2 regions of the Hymenobacter monticola genome follow, and region 2 is predicted to be linked to the other one. Evidence: riboswitches for the same ligand, from Rfam matches in the RefSeq annotation. Region 2 holds a riboswitch; the other holds the start of a gene.
The links. Region 2 has a riboswitch for cobalamin ahead of MTP16_RS04940 (TonB-dependent receptor plug domain-containing protein). Riboswitches for the same ligand answer to the same signal wherever they lie in the genome.
Positions count from the first base shown of each region.

Region 1: another riboswitch for cobalamin. It lies ahead of MTP16_RS03400 (acyl-CoA thioesterase); the one in region 2 lies ahead of MTP16_RS04940 (TonB-dependent receptor plug domain-containing protein).

Region 1 is NZ_CP094534.1:760,724-766,654, forward strand. Features, by position in the region: gene MTP16_RS03390 (cation:dicarboxylate symporter family transporter) at 1-708, shown strand, start outside; gene MTP16_RS03395 (putative sulfate/molybdate transporter) at 817-1,992, shown strand; gene MTP16_RS03400 (acyl-CoA thioesterase) at 2,019-2,453, opposite strand; cobalamin riboswitch at 2,600-2,824, opposite strand; gene MTP16_RS03405 (SDR family oxidoreductase) at 2,911-3,702, opposite strand; gene MTP16_RS03410 (cupin domain-containing protein) at 3,707-4,084, opposite strand; gene MTP16_RS03415 (MFS transporter) at 4,245-5,405, opposite strand; gene MTP16_RS03420 (ATP-binding protein) at 5,583-5,931, opposite strand, start outside.
Region 2 is NZ_CP094534.1:1,131,276-1,137,206, reverse strand. Features, by position in the region: gene MTP16_RS04950 (TonB-dependent receptor) at 1-781, shown strand, start outside; gene MTP16_RS04945 (transporter) at 865-1,719, shown strand; cobalamin riboswitch at 1,800-2,013, shown strand; gene MTP16_RS04940 (TonB-dependent receptor plug domain-containing protein) at 2,154-4,145, shown strand; gene MTP16_RS04935 (DUF5074 domain-containing protein) at 4,216-5,289, shown strand; gene MTP16_RS04930 (hypothetical protein) at 5,487-5,759, opposite strand; gene MTP16_RS04925 (thioredoxin family protein) at 5,929-5,931, shown strand, end outside.

The DNA of each region.
Region 1 (5,931 bases), 370 kb from region 2:
CTGCCGCTGGGCAAGCTGATGGCGACGGTGTATCTGACCATGGGCGTGTTCGTGTTTCTGGTGCTCGGGGCCATTCTGCGCTCCTGCAACGTGGGCATGTGGTCTTTTCTGAAATACCTCAAGGCCGAGCTGCTGATTGTGCTGGGCACCTCGTCGTCGGAAGCCGGCCTGCCGGGCCTCATGGAAAAGCTGGAGCGCATGGGCTGCGCCCAGCCGGTGGTGGGGCTGGTGGTGCCCACGGGATATTCCTTCAACCTCGACGGCACTACCATTTACCTGTCGCTGTCGACTTTATTTCTGGCGCAGGTCTTTCACGTCGACCTCTCCGGCGCCCAGATTCTGACCATGATGGGCATTCTGATGGTGACCAGCAAGGGCGCGGCGGGCGTGGCGGGCAGCGGCTTTGTGGTGCTGGCCAGCACGCTCACGGCCATGAAGGTGATTCCGGTGGAAGGCCTGGCCCTGCTGCTGGGCGTCGACCGGTTTATGTCGGAGGCGCGCAGCATCACCAACTTCATTGGCAACGGCGTGGCCACCGTTTTCCTGGCTCACCACGAAGGCGCCCTCGACCACGAAATGGCCGTGGAGGCGCTGGGCAAGCGCCTCAAGCCGCTACGCTTCCGCCGGGGCTACACCAGCGGCGAATACCTGGGCGAGGCCGCCGAGCAGGCCAGCGAAATGGCGCGCCTGCTCAAAAACAGAAAGTAGAACGTGTACCCCGAAGCTCCGCTTCGGCCCAGCGGAATTGTTGAAAAACCTCCGCCGAACCGAAACGGAGCTTCGGGGTACACGTTCTAAAGCCGCACCTTTGCCCCGATGCAACCAACCCTCCCGCCCCCCGCCCCCACGCGCCCGCCCATCCGCTTCGACCGCAACGAGGTGGCCGGTGCCTTTGGCGACCTGGGCACCGACCTGCCGCTGCTCATCGGCGTCATCGCGGCTTCAGAAATCGACAGCGCGAGCGTGCTCATTCTGTTTGGGTTGATGCAGGTGCTCACCGGGCTGTGGTACCGCATGCCCATGCCCGTGCAGCCGCTCAAGGCGTTTGCGGCGCTGGTCATTGCCCAAAAGCTGCCGGGCAGGGTCATTTTTGGGGGCGGGCTGGCCATTGGCGTCAGCATGTTTTTCCTGTCCGTAACCGGGCTGATTGATGCGCTGGCGCGGTTGGTGCCCAAGGCGGTGGTGCGCGGCATTCAGTTTGGGCTGGCCCTGCAGTTGGCCACGCTGGCCCTCACCAAGTACGTGGGCGCCGACGGCGCGGCCGGCTACGCGCTAGCGGCGGCGTCCTTCGTGGTCACGGTGGTGCTGTTTGGCAACCGGCGCTGGCCGGCGGCGCTGGTGGTCATTGCCCTGGGCGTGGCCTATGCGCTGGTTTTCAAGCTCGATTTGGACACGGCCCGGAAAGCCGTGGGCCTGCATCTGCCCGCCTGGCACCTGCCCCAGCGGGCCGATATCCTCACCGGCGCCGTGCTGCTGGCGCTGCCCCAGATTCCGCTGTCGCTCGGCAACTCCATCCTCGCCACCAAGCAAGTGGCGCATGATTTATTTCCGGAGCGGGCGCCGCTCACCATCAAAAAAATCAGCTTTACCTATGCCCTAATGAACCTGGCGAATCCGTTTTTCGGCGGCTTTCCGGTGTGCCACGGCTCGGGCGGCATGGTGGGGCACTACGCGTTTGGGGCGCGCACGGGCGGCTCGGTGGTTATCTACGGCGGCATTTTCCTGGTGATGGGACTGTTTTTCAGCCAGGGCTTTGCCGATGTGGTGCAGATTTTTCCGCTGCCGGTGCTGGGGGTGCTGCTGCTGTTTGAGGCGCTATCGCTGGCCACGCTGCTGCGCGACGTGAGCAGCCAGCGCCCCGACCTGCTGGTGGCGCTGCTGGTGGGTCTGCTCTGCGCGGGGCTGCCCTACGGCTACCTTGTGGGGCTGGTGGTAGGCACGGCCATCTACTACGCCCAGCAGCGCGGCTGGGTGGGACTGGGGAAACACTAGCCGCCTTCCCAAGTCAGGAAGGCCGGCTACGGGGCCGCATAAGGCGCTGCCGGCGTTGGCTCCACGGCGGCTTCTTCGGGCAGGATGCGAACCGGCCGCTTGTGCTCATCCACGGCCACGAAGGTGAACAGGCCGGTTACGGCTTTGTGGCGGTCTTCGGAGTACATCTGCTCCACAAATAACTCGACGCGCACCTTGAGGCTGGTGCGGCCCACGTGCTCGATGCTGGCCACCAGCTCCACCAGCGAGCCGCCGGGAATGGGGTGCGTGAAATCGACCCGTTCGGACGAAACCGTCACCATTTTCAGGCGCGAGAAACGGGTGGCGGCGATGAAGGCCACTTCGTCCATGAGCAGCAGCGTGGTGCCGCCGAATAGCGTATCGTAATGGTTGGTGGTGTTCGGAAACACGGCTTTGAAGATGCGCGTTTCGGCGCGGGCAATGCGGTCGGCCAGGAGCATGAGGCAACGGGAGAAAAGGTGAGAAATGGCCTCCGTTTGCGCTCAAGCCCCCTATCCATAAGCCTGCCACCGGCCGCACGCTGCCCCGGCCACGCCCAAAGCGCAGCGGCACCGCACCGCCGATGCCAGCCCCATAGCGCGAGGGCAGCATCACTCGGCGGCCGGCAGGTCTCCTGACTTGTTTCGGGCTGGCCCCGCCCTTCTCGGCCTGCTTGCGCACGGCCAATGGGCATGAGTGGGGCCGCCTGCTCCGGCCCCTTGGCGGCCGGAAAACTCACAGTAGCGCGTCTGTTCGGGAGTTGCACCCGATTCCCTTTTAATCTTTACCCCGGCCGAAGCCCGGGTGAAAAACCGTCCGCTGATTGAAGGAATTCAAACCGAGAACCAACGGGGCGAAGGTACGGCGCGGGCGGAGTAATAAGTGGTGAATACCATTTCGCCTGTCATCCTGAGCATTCTACAGCAGCCCGCGAATCCAGCCGCCGTCCACCGGAATGGAGGTGCCGGTGATGTAGCTGGCCCGCTCCGAGCACAGAAACGCGGCCAGCGCGGCAAACTCCCGCGGCTCGCCCAGCCGTCGCATTGGAATCTGGTTTTCCCAGCGCGCCGTAGCATCGGCGGCCGAAATGCCTTCTTTGGCGGCCGTGGCATCGGCTAGCCCCACTACCCGCTCGGTGCGCGTGTAGCCGGGCAGGATGTTATTCACCGTGATGCCTTCGGCGGCTACTTCGGTGGCAAGGGTGCGGGCCATGCCGGTCACGGCCGCGCGCAGGCTGTTGGAGAGCATCAGGTTTTCCACCGGCTGCTTCACCGAGATGGAGGTGATGTTCAGGATGCGGCCCCAGCCACGTGCCTTCATGCCGGGTAGCACGGCGCGCGTCAGCTCCACCACGCTCGTGAGGAGCAGCTGCGTGGCAGCCTGCCACTGGTCAGCGTTCAGCGTATCGAAGGTGCCGGCGGGTGGACCGCCGGCGTTGGTTACGAGGATGTCGATGCGGCCGAAGCGCGCCTGTGCAGCCTGCATCAGGCGGGCTACGTCGGCGGGGTTGGCCACATCGGCCACCAGGCCCAGTACTGGCACGCCGGCGCTTTGCTCAATGGCCGCGCAGGTTTCGCGCAGGGCTTCTTCGCCCCGCGCGCAGAGCACCAGCGAGGCCCCTTCGGCGGCCAACTCTTCGGCCACGGCGCGGCCCAGGCCCTTGCTGGAGGCGGCCACCAGGGCCACTTTGCCTTTCAGTCCGAGGTCCATGGGCTTATTTCTGGCGCAGGTAGTCGTCCGATTTGTCGAGCCAGTCCTGGCGGGGCGGGCTGAAGATATCCACGTCCAGCGTGTCTTCGAGGGCTTCGGCCTTGTGGGGCACGTTGCCGGGGATGTGCAGCACTTCGCCCACGCCTACCACAATGGGCTCGGCATCTTCGGAGCCAATCCAGAAGCGCAGCGCGCCTTCCAGAATGTAGGTTATCTGCTCATTCTCATGTTGGTGCAGGGGCACGATGCAGCCTTTCTTGAGGTAGACGTGGGCCAGCATCATCTTGTCGCCGGTGATGAGGCGACGCGAGAGCTGCTCGGTCACCTGCTCCTTGGGCATGGCGTCCCAGGTGTATTTGGTGGCGGTGGGGTTTTCGGGCATTGAATTAGGCGTAAGGCTGTGGGCTGATTAGTAGACCGGTCATGCTGAGCGCAGTCGAAGCATCTCTACCGCGCAAGTAACCTAAATGTTAGAATTACTGGTGCGGCAGAGATGCTTCGACTGCGCTCAGCATGACCGGTCTTTTTCATTTCCTACTTTCCTACACCCGCACCCGGCCCGCTACCGCCGACACGCACAGCCCCATGAAGGCAATGAAGGCGAACGACACGCGCAAGCTCGTGGCCCCGGCCACAAACCCGATAATGGGCGGCCCCAGCAGAAAGCCGAAGAAACCGATGGTGGACACCGCCGCCAGCGCCATGCCCGCCGACATGTGCGTGGACCGGCCCGCCGCCGAGTACACCAACGGGACCACTGCCGACGTGCCAAAGCCCACCAGCAAAAAGCCCAGCAGCGCCGCCGGCAGCACCGGCAGCAGCACCGCAATGCTGAGCCCCGTGGCCGTGAGCAACCCGCAGAGCTGAATCACGCGCTTCGGGCCGAGGCGCGCCGCCAGCCAGTCGGCCCCGAAGCGCCCGGCCGCCATGGTGCTCATGAAAGCCGTGTAGCCCGCCCCCACCCAGGCTTTATCGGCCTGGATGACTTTCTTGAAGTACACCCCGCTCCAATCGAACATGGCCCCCTCGCAAATGAGCGCGCAGAAGGCAATGGCCCCCAGCCCCAGCAGCTCTTTATCGGGCCGCACAAAAATGGGCTGGTCGGGGTCGACGCCGCTGTCCTGACGCACGGTGTAGCCGGCGCTTACCACCAGCCCGGTCAGAATAAACAGCGCGATGCCCACAAAGTGCAGGCCCGGCGGCACCGCGTGCCCAATCATAAACGAGCCAATGGCTGCCCCCACGAAGCCTGCCAGGCTCCACAGCCCGTGAAAGGAGCCCATGATGGGCTTGTGCTCGTACAGCCGCTCTACCCCCACGGCCTGCGTATTCACCGAGATATTGGTCAGGTTGCCACCCACGCCAAACAGTATCAGGCAGGGCACCAGTTGGTAGAGGTTCTGGGCCCAGCCCAGGCCCAGCAGCGCCGCGGCGTAGAGCACCACGCTGCCCAGTATCACCCGGCGGCTGCCGTGCCTGGCCACCAGCCAGCCGGCCAGCGGCAGCGTGAGCAGCTGCCCCAGCGGTATGGCCAGCAGCACGCCGCCCAACCCGGCCTCCGAAATGCCCATGCGCTGCTGAATGCTCGGAATGCGCGAGGCCCAGGTGGCAAAGCATAAGCCTAACAAAAAGAACAAAGCGCCCACGGCCACGCGGTGGGCTTGGCGCGAAATCGTGCGCGCCGGAGAAATCACTGAAACCATATTGTTTGCCGCCCACCGCCGCGCCGAAGTGCCGCGTCCCGCACGTTGTTTGCCGTAAAAGTAAGTTTGCCAAACGCCCGCGGCGCTCGGGAAGTTTTCTCCGACGCCCATTATTGAACAGCAAAAGGCCCGGCGCACTTAAAGTGCGCCGGGCCAAAAGTCGACCTTCCGTCCTGCTTAGGCGTTGGTGTCGAGCGTAATCTGCGTCACCACATCGCGCAGCAGCAGGGTAATGGAATCAACCAGCGGCTGCAGGGCTTCGGCCTGGAACGGGCCTTCCCACTGGTCGAGCGCCTCCACGGGCGGCAGCACGTGCAGGGCGTGCAGGTGCTCCACGCTGGGCTTGAGCGTGTGGGCCGTGGTTTTCAGCAGCTTGATGTCGCCTTCCTGCATGCCGCGGCTCAGGTTTTGGGTGGCTTCCTCGCAGCTTTCCACAAAAGTTTCGAGCATAAAGGCCACAAATTCCTGGTCGCCTTGGCCTGCCACCAGCAAATCGGCAATGGAGTAGAGCTTTACCTCTGCCGCT
Region 2 (5,931 bases):
CCCCGAAATTGGCTCCAACGGCCTCGACCCCGGCGCCCACATCGTGTACCTCGGCAACCGGGGCTTCGAGCCCGAATTCAGCTGGCAGCAGGACGTGGGCGTGCTCTGGCACCAGGCCGAGGTGGACGCCTCGGTGGAAGTGTTTCACAACTACGTGCAGAACTTCATCTACCAGGCCCGTTTGCAGGACGCCAGCGGCCAGCCGGTGGTCATTGTGCCCGGCAACACCACCTACCAGTTTCAACAAGCCGCCGCCCGCCTCTACGGCCTGGAAGCCAGCCTGAACTGGCGCCCCGCGGCCCTGCCCTGGCTGGCCTGGAGCAGCAGCGCGGCCTTCGTAACCGGCGAAAGCTCCCAAACCAACCTGCCCGACCATCAAATAGAGGCTGCTCGCTACCTGCCGCTCATTCCGCCACTGCGCGGCCGCACCGAGCTGCGCGCCACCGCGCCGGCCCGCGCCGGCCGTTTCACCGGCACCTATGGCCGCCTCCAGTTGGATGGCAGCGCTCGCCAAAACCGCTTCTACGCCCTCGACAACACCGAAACCGCCACGCCGGGCTACGTGCTGCTGGGCCTCGGCGCCGGCACCACCTACACCAACCGCGCGGGGCGGGCCGTGGCCCAATTCATTGTGCAGGTCGATAACTTGTTCGACACCGCATACCAGGCCCACCTCAACCGGTTGAAGTACTTTGAATACTACGCCAGTTCGCCCAACGGCCGCAGCGGCATTTATAATCCAGGGCGCAACGTGGGGGTGAAGGTACTGGTGCCGTTTTAGTAGCTTATCGGACCGTTGGGCTTGAGTTGATATATAGTATTCGGCCAATGCCACCGTGGCTGGTTTTCTGCGTAGAGGGCCCCATGAAGCGCTTTTTTCTCTCCTTACTGCTATTGCCTTCGCTCACCTTGGCGCAGGCCCCGGCCAAAACTTCACCCTACGACTCCGCCCACTTCAGCTGGCGCAAGCCCGTGCCGCGCAACCGCCTGCGCGAGCTGCAGCCCGACCGCCCCGGCGTGACCGAAAGCCCTTTCACAGTTGATGCCGGCCACTTCCAGCTTGAGATGGACGCGCTACGGCTCATCAACAGCGGCTCGGGCAACGACGGCAAAAACCGCGAGCTGCATTTGGCCTACTCCATGCTCAAGCTCGGCCTGAGCCGCCGCACCGACCTGCAGCTGGAATTGCCGCTCTACAGCGTGGCCAAGCAGCGGCCTTCAGACGCCGACGACTGGCAGGAGCGCCACGCCGGCTTCGGCGACGTGACCGTGCGCGTGAAACACAACTTTGTGGGCGACGACCAGCTGGGCAAATTCGCCATGTCCGTCATCGGCTACGTGCGCCTGCCCAGTGGCGGCAACGTGGGCGACGGCGCCGCCGAATACGGCGTGGTACTGCCCATCGACCTGGAGCTGAGCGACAAGGCCAACCTTGAAGCGCAGGTGGAAGCCGACCTGAAATACGACCGGGAAACCAACCAGCGCTACGTGCGCTTCGTGCCCTCGATGGCCTTGGAGTATGATTTAACGGAGAAAGTAGGCCTCGTGACCGAAGCCGTGGCCATGTGGAACACCGAGCAGCGCCGTTGGCAGACCTCCGCCAACATTGCCCCCATTTTCAAGGTGACGCCCAACCTGCAGCTCGACCTCGGCACCCACCTGGCCCTGAACCGACTGACCGACCACGAGTACTTCGTCGGCCTCACCTTCCGCCGTTAAATCTGTAGCGTGGACTCTGCGAGTCCGCGCACTCCAGAATGTTCGACAAGGCGCGGACTCGCAGAGTCCACGCTACGTCCGTACCTTTGCCCTGCTTTGGTGCCAACCCCCAGCCTTGGGGCGCGGCTGAAAAGGGAATCCGGTTCGAAGCCGGAGCTGTCCCCGCAACTGTACGCTTCACATCGGAGCGGGCCACAATGCCACTGTTTGTTGCTTGATTATCAAGTAACAAAATGGGAAGGCGGCCCGCTCGGCGGAGCAAGCCAGGAGACCTGCCCGAGCACTCATAGGTTCAGCATTCGCGGAGGACGAATGGAGAAAGAGAACAGTGGCCACCTTCGGGCGGCCAGAGTACCCCTGTTTTTCGGCCTCGGTCTGACGGTAGCTGGCTGCTGATGGCAGTTGGTTGGCGCCGGATTTTGAATCGAATTTTCTTGATTGAGAATTTGATTCTGCTGCGTTTTACTTCCCTGCATCCGGCCTCGCTACGGCGAGTGGCCCTGCTGTGCCTGCTAGCCGGCGCCGCCCAGGCCCAGACCGCGCCGCCCGATTCGGCCCGCCTCAGCCAGCGGCGGCATCGGCTGGCCGAGGTGCAGGTGCGCGCCGTGGGCCCCGAGCGCTTCGCTGTGGGCAGCACCCGCCTGGAGCTCGATTCGGCCACGCTGGCGCAGTACCGCGGCAGCAACCTGGCCGACGTGCTGCAGGCCCGCACCCCGCTGGCTCTTAAATACTACGGCCCGGGGCAGCTGGCCACCATTGCCCTGCGCGGCACCTCGGCCCAGCACACGGCCGTGCTCTGGAACGGGCTGAACATCATGCTGCCCACGCTGGGCCAGAACGACTTCTCGCTGCTGACCGTGGGCGCCGGCACCAGCGTGGCCATTCAGCCCGGCCCGGCCGCCGCCCTCTATGGCAGCGGGGCCGTGGGCGGCGCCGTGCTGCTCAACTCGGCCCCCGACTGGCGGCCCGGCCTGCGCGGCAGCGTGCAGGCCGATGCCGGCAGCTTCGGCCTGGCCGGTGGCAGCGTGGAGGCCCGCACCGCCACCCCCAGTGTGGCCGTGCGCGTGGCCGCCAGCTACCGCGAGGCCCAGAACAACTACTCCTACCTGCAGCAGGAGGCCCGCGGCACCGTGCGCTACACCTTGCAAAACGCCGCCCTGCGCCACCAGTGGAGCCTGAGCCCCGACGTGGCCTGGCGCGTGGGCCAAGCCGGTGAGCTAACCGCCGCCGCCTGGCTGACCGACGCAGACCGCGAAATCCAGTCGGGTGTGGGCATTGCGGGCACCCAGGCCCGCGAGCGCGACCAAAGTCGCCGCCTCACGCTGGGCTACCGCCACGTGGGCGCGCGCCAGCAGTGGACCGTGCGCGGGGCTTGGTTTGAAGATATAATTAACTACCGCGACGGCGGCGCTCCCAGCAACTCCCGCGTGCGCACCACCCAGGCCCAGGCCGAGCACACCACTGCTCTGGGCGCGCGGGGCAGCCTGCGCCTGGGGGCCGAAGCGCAGCACTTCGCCGCCCAGGTAGACGGCTACGGCACCGTCGCAATCGGTGAAAACCGCGCGGCCGCTTTCGCCCTCTTGCGCTACGACCCGCGCCCCGCCCTGCGCCTTTCAGCCAACCTGCGCCAGGCAGTGCTGCCCGCTGGCTTGGCTCCGCTCACGCCCACCCTGGGGCTGGAATGGGACCTGCTGGGTGCGCCTGATTCGGCCGCTCAGGTGCTCACGCTGAAAGCCAGCGCCGCCCGCAGCTACCGCGCCCCCACCCTGAACGAACGATACTGGCTGCCCGGCGGCAACCCCGAGCTGCGCCCCGAGTCGGGCGTGGGCTACGAGGGCGGCCTGCGCCACCGCCGCGCCTGGGGCCGCCGCTGGGCGCTGGAGAGCGAGCTGACGGCTTTCCGGCAAGACGTGGACGACTGGGTGCAGTGGCTGCCCGGCGCCGGCACCGGCATCTGGAGCCCGCGCAACCTGCGCCGCGTGCGCAGCCAGGGCCTGGAAGCCAGCACCGCCCTGCGCCTGCGCCAAGGCCGCTACACCGGCCGGATGCAAGCAGCCTACCACTACACCGACACCCGCAAAACCCAGGGCGCCGCGGCCGACTCTGACCCCGTGGGCGTGCAGCTGGCTTACGTGCCGCTGCACCAGGCCAGCCTCAGCACTGACCAGCACTGGCGGGCCTGGCTGCTGAGCACGACGCTGGTTTTCACCAGTTACCGCTACATCAATGCGTCGGGCGTCGATTTTTTGCCGGGCACTGCGCTGCTGGGCGCCACGCTGGGGCGCAGCATTGCCGGCCCCGCCGGTACTAGCGTGCTGCTGCTGCTGCAAGCCACCAACCTGCTCAACCAAAGGTATTTCAGTTACCCCGGCCGGCCGGCGCCGCCGCGGGCCCTCGGTGCCAGCCTGCGCCTGAGCTGGCGCTAGCTCGGATGTTTTCCCTTATTTCTAAACTCTCTTACTAATTCCTGGCCGGCAGCCGCCGGCGCTTTTTCGCATGAAAAAACAACTAATTCCCTTCCTCACCGGCCTGGCCCTGCTGGCGGCCTGTAGCCCCGACAAAAAAGAAACGCCGGCCCCCTCGCCCGATGTGTTCATTCTCAGTGAAGGCCAGTTTGGCGCGAAAGACGGCGCGGTGAGCGGCTTCAACCGGGGCGCCAAAGCCCTGACGGGCCTGGATTTGTTTGGCAGCGCCAACAACGGCGCGCCGCTGGGCGACGTGGTGCAGCACATGGGCGTGCAAGGCAACAAGGGCTATGTGGTGGTGAATGCATCCAAGAAGGTGGAAGTCGTGACCCTGCCCGATTTCAAAACGGCCGGCACCATCAGCGGCGTCGACCAGCCCCGCTACTTCACCTCGACTTCGGCCACCCGGGGCTACCTCACCGAGTGGCGCGGCGTCTACAATTCCAACCCCGCCTACTCGCCCGGCGTGCTCAGCATTCTGGACCTGAGCACCAATACCGTGACCAGCCGCGTGACGGTGGGCCGCAACCCCGAGCAGCTGTTGGCGCTGGGCGGCAAAATCTACGTGCCCAACAGCCTCGAAAACACCGTGTCAGTAATTGACGACGCCACCGGCACGCTGACTTCCACCATTACGGTTTCGGACGGCCCCAGCAGCATGGTGGCCGACAAGGACGGCAACATCTGGGTGCTGTGCACCGGCTTCGTGGTTTACCAGACTTCGCCGCCCTACGCCGCCACCCGCGTGTCGAACGGTGCGCTGGTGCGCTTCAACCCGGGCAGCCCTACTACGCAGCTCCGCCTCGCCTTCCCCGGCACGGGCAGCCCCAGCAAGCTGCGCACCAACGCGGCCAAAGACCAGCTGTATTACAGCTTTGGCGGGGCCGAATACCAGGTAAGCACCACGGCCACAGCGTTGCCCACGGCTCCGTTCATCCGCCGCAGCCTGTCGGGCTTCGCCATCGACCCGCGCGACAACACCGTGTACGGCGCTGTTTCGCCCAGCTACAACAGCAACGGCCGTTTCATCCGCTACCAGGCCACCGGCGCCCCCATCGATTCTTTCGAGGTGAAAGTGGGACCGAACGGCTTTGTGTTTTACTAAACCCTGAGCCCGTGGGAGAAGATAACGTGTAACAGCAAGGAAGCTTTTGCTATTAATGCCTTGTCTGGACGCCCACCGCTCATAACTCAGTCCTGAATTTCCACCTTCCTTTCTACATTCCACCTTCCTTTCTGCATAAAAGGAAAAGGCCCGCACCGGAAGGTGTGGGCCTTTTTATTGATGCTAATGCCACAAGGTTAGTCGGCAATGCCGTCGTGGTTGCGGTCGGTGGCGTTTTCGGCGGCTTTGTAGAGCTCTTTGCCGGTGGGGCGGTGGGTGGTGTCGCGGGCGAGGCCGGCGGTGGCCGAGTCGCCGTTGGCGGTGCCGTCGGTGCCGGCGGCGGGGCCTTTTTTGGTATAGCCGCGCTCCACGTTGGTATCGCCCTCTTTGGTGCCCGAGCTGCAGGCGCTAAGGGTGGCGGTGAGGGCGCAGGCCACGGCGAGGGGGCGGAGGAAGGATTTCAGAAGCATGAAAGCGTGAAGGTGAAGGAGTAAGAAATGAGCGACGTTGCAAGGTAAAGAAATAACCTCCCGCGGCGCAACCCGAACCTTGGCCGGCGGGTACGGTTGTAGCGGTGGGCGCGGCCCTGGGGTTGCGCCCGGTGCCGTGCAGCCCTTCCATTCGCTTTGTTAGCCCCTGATG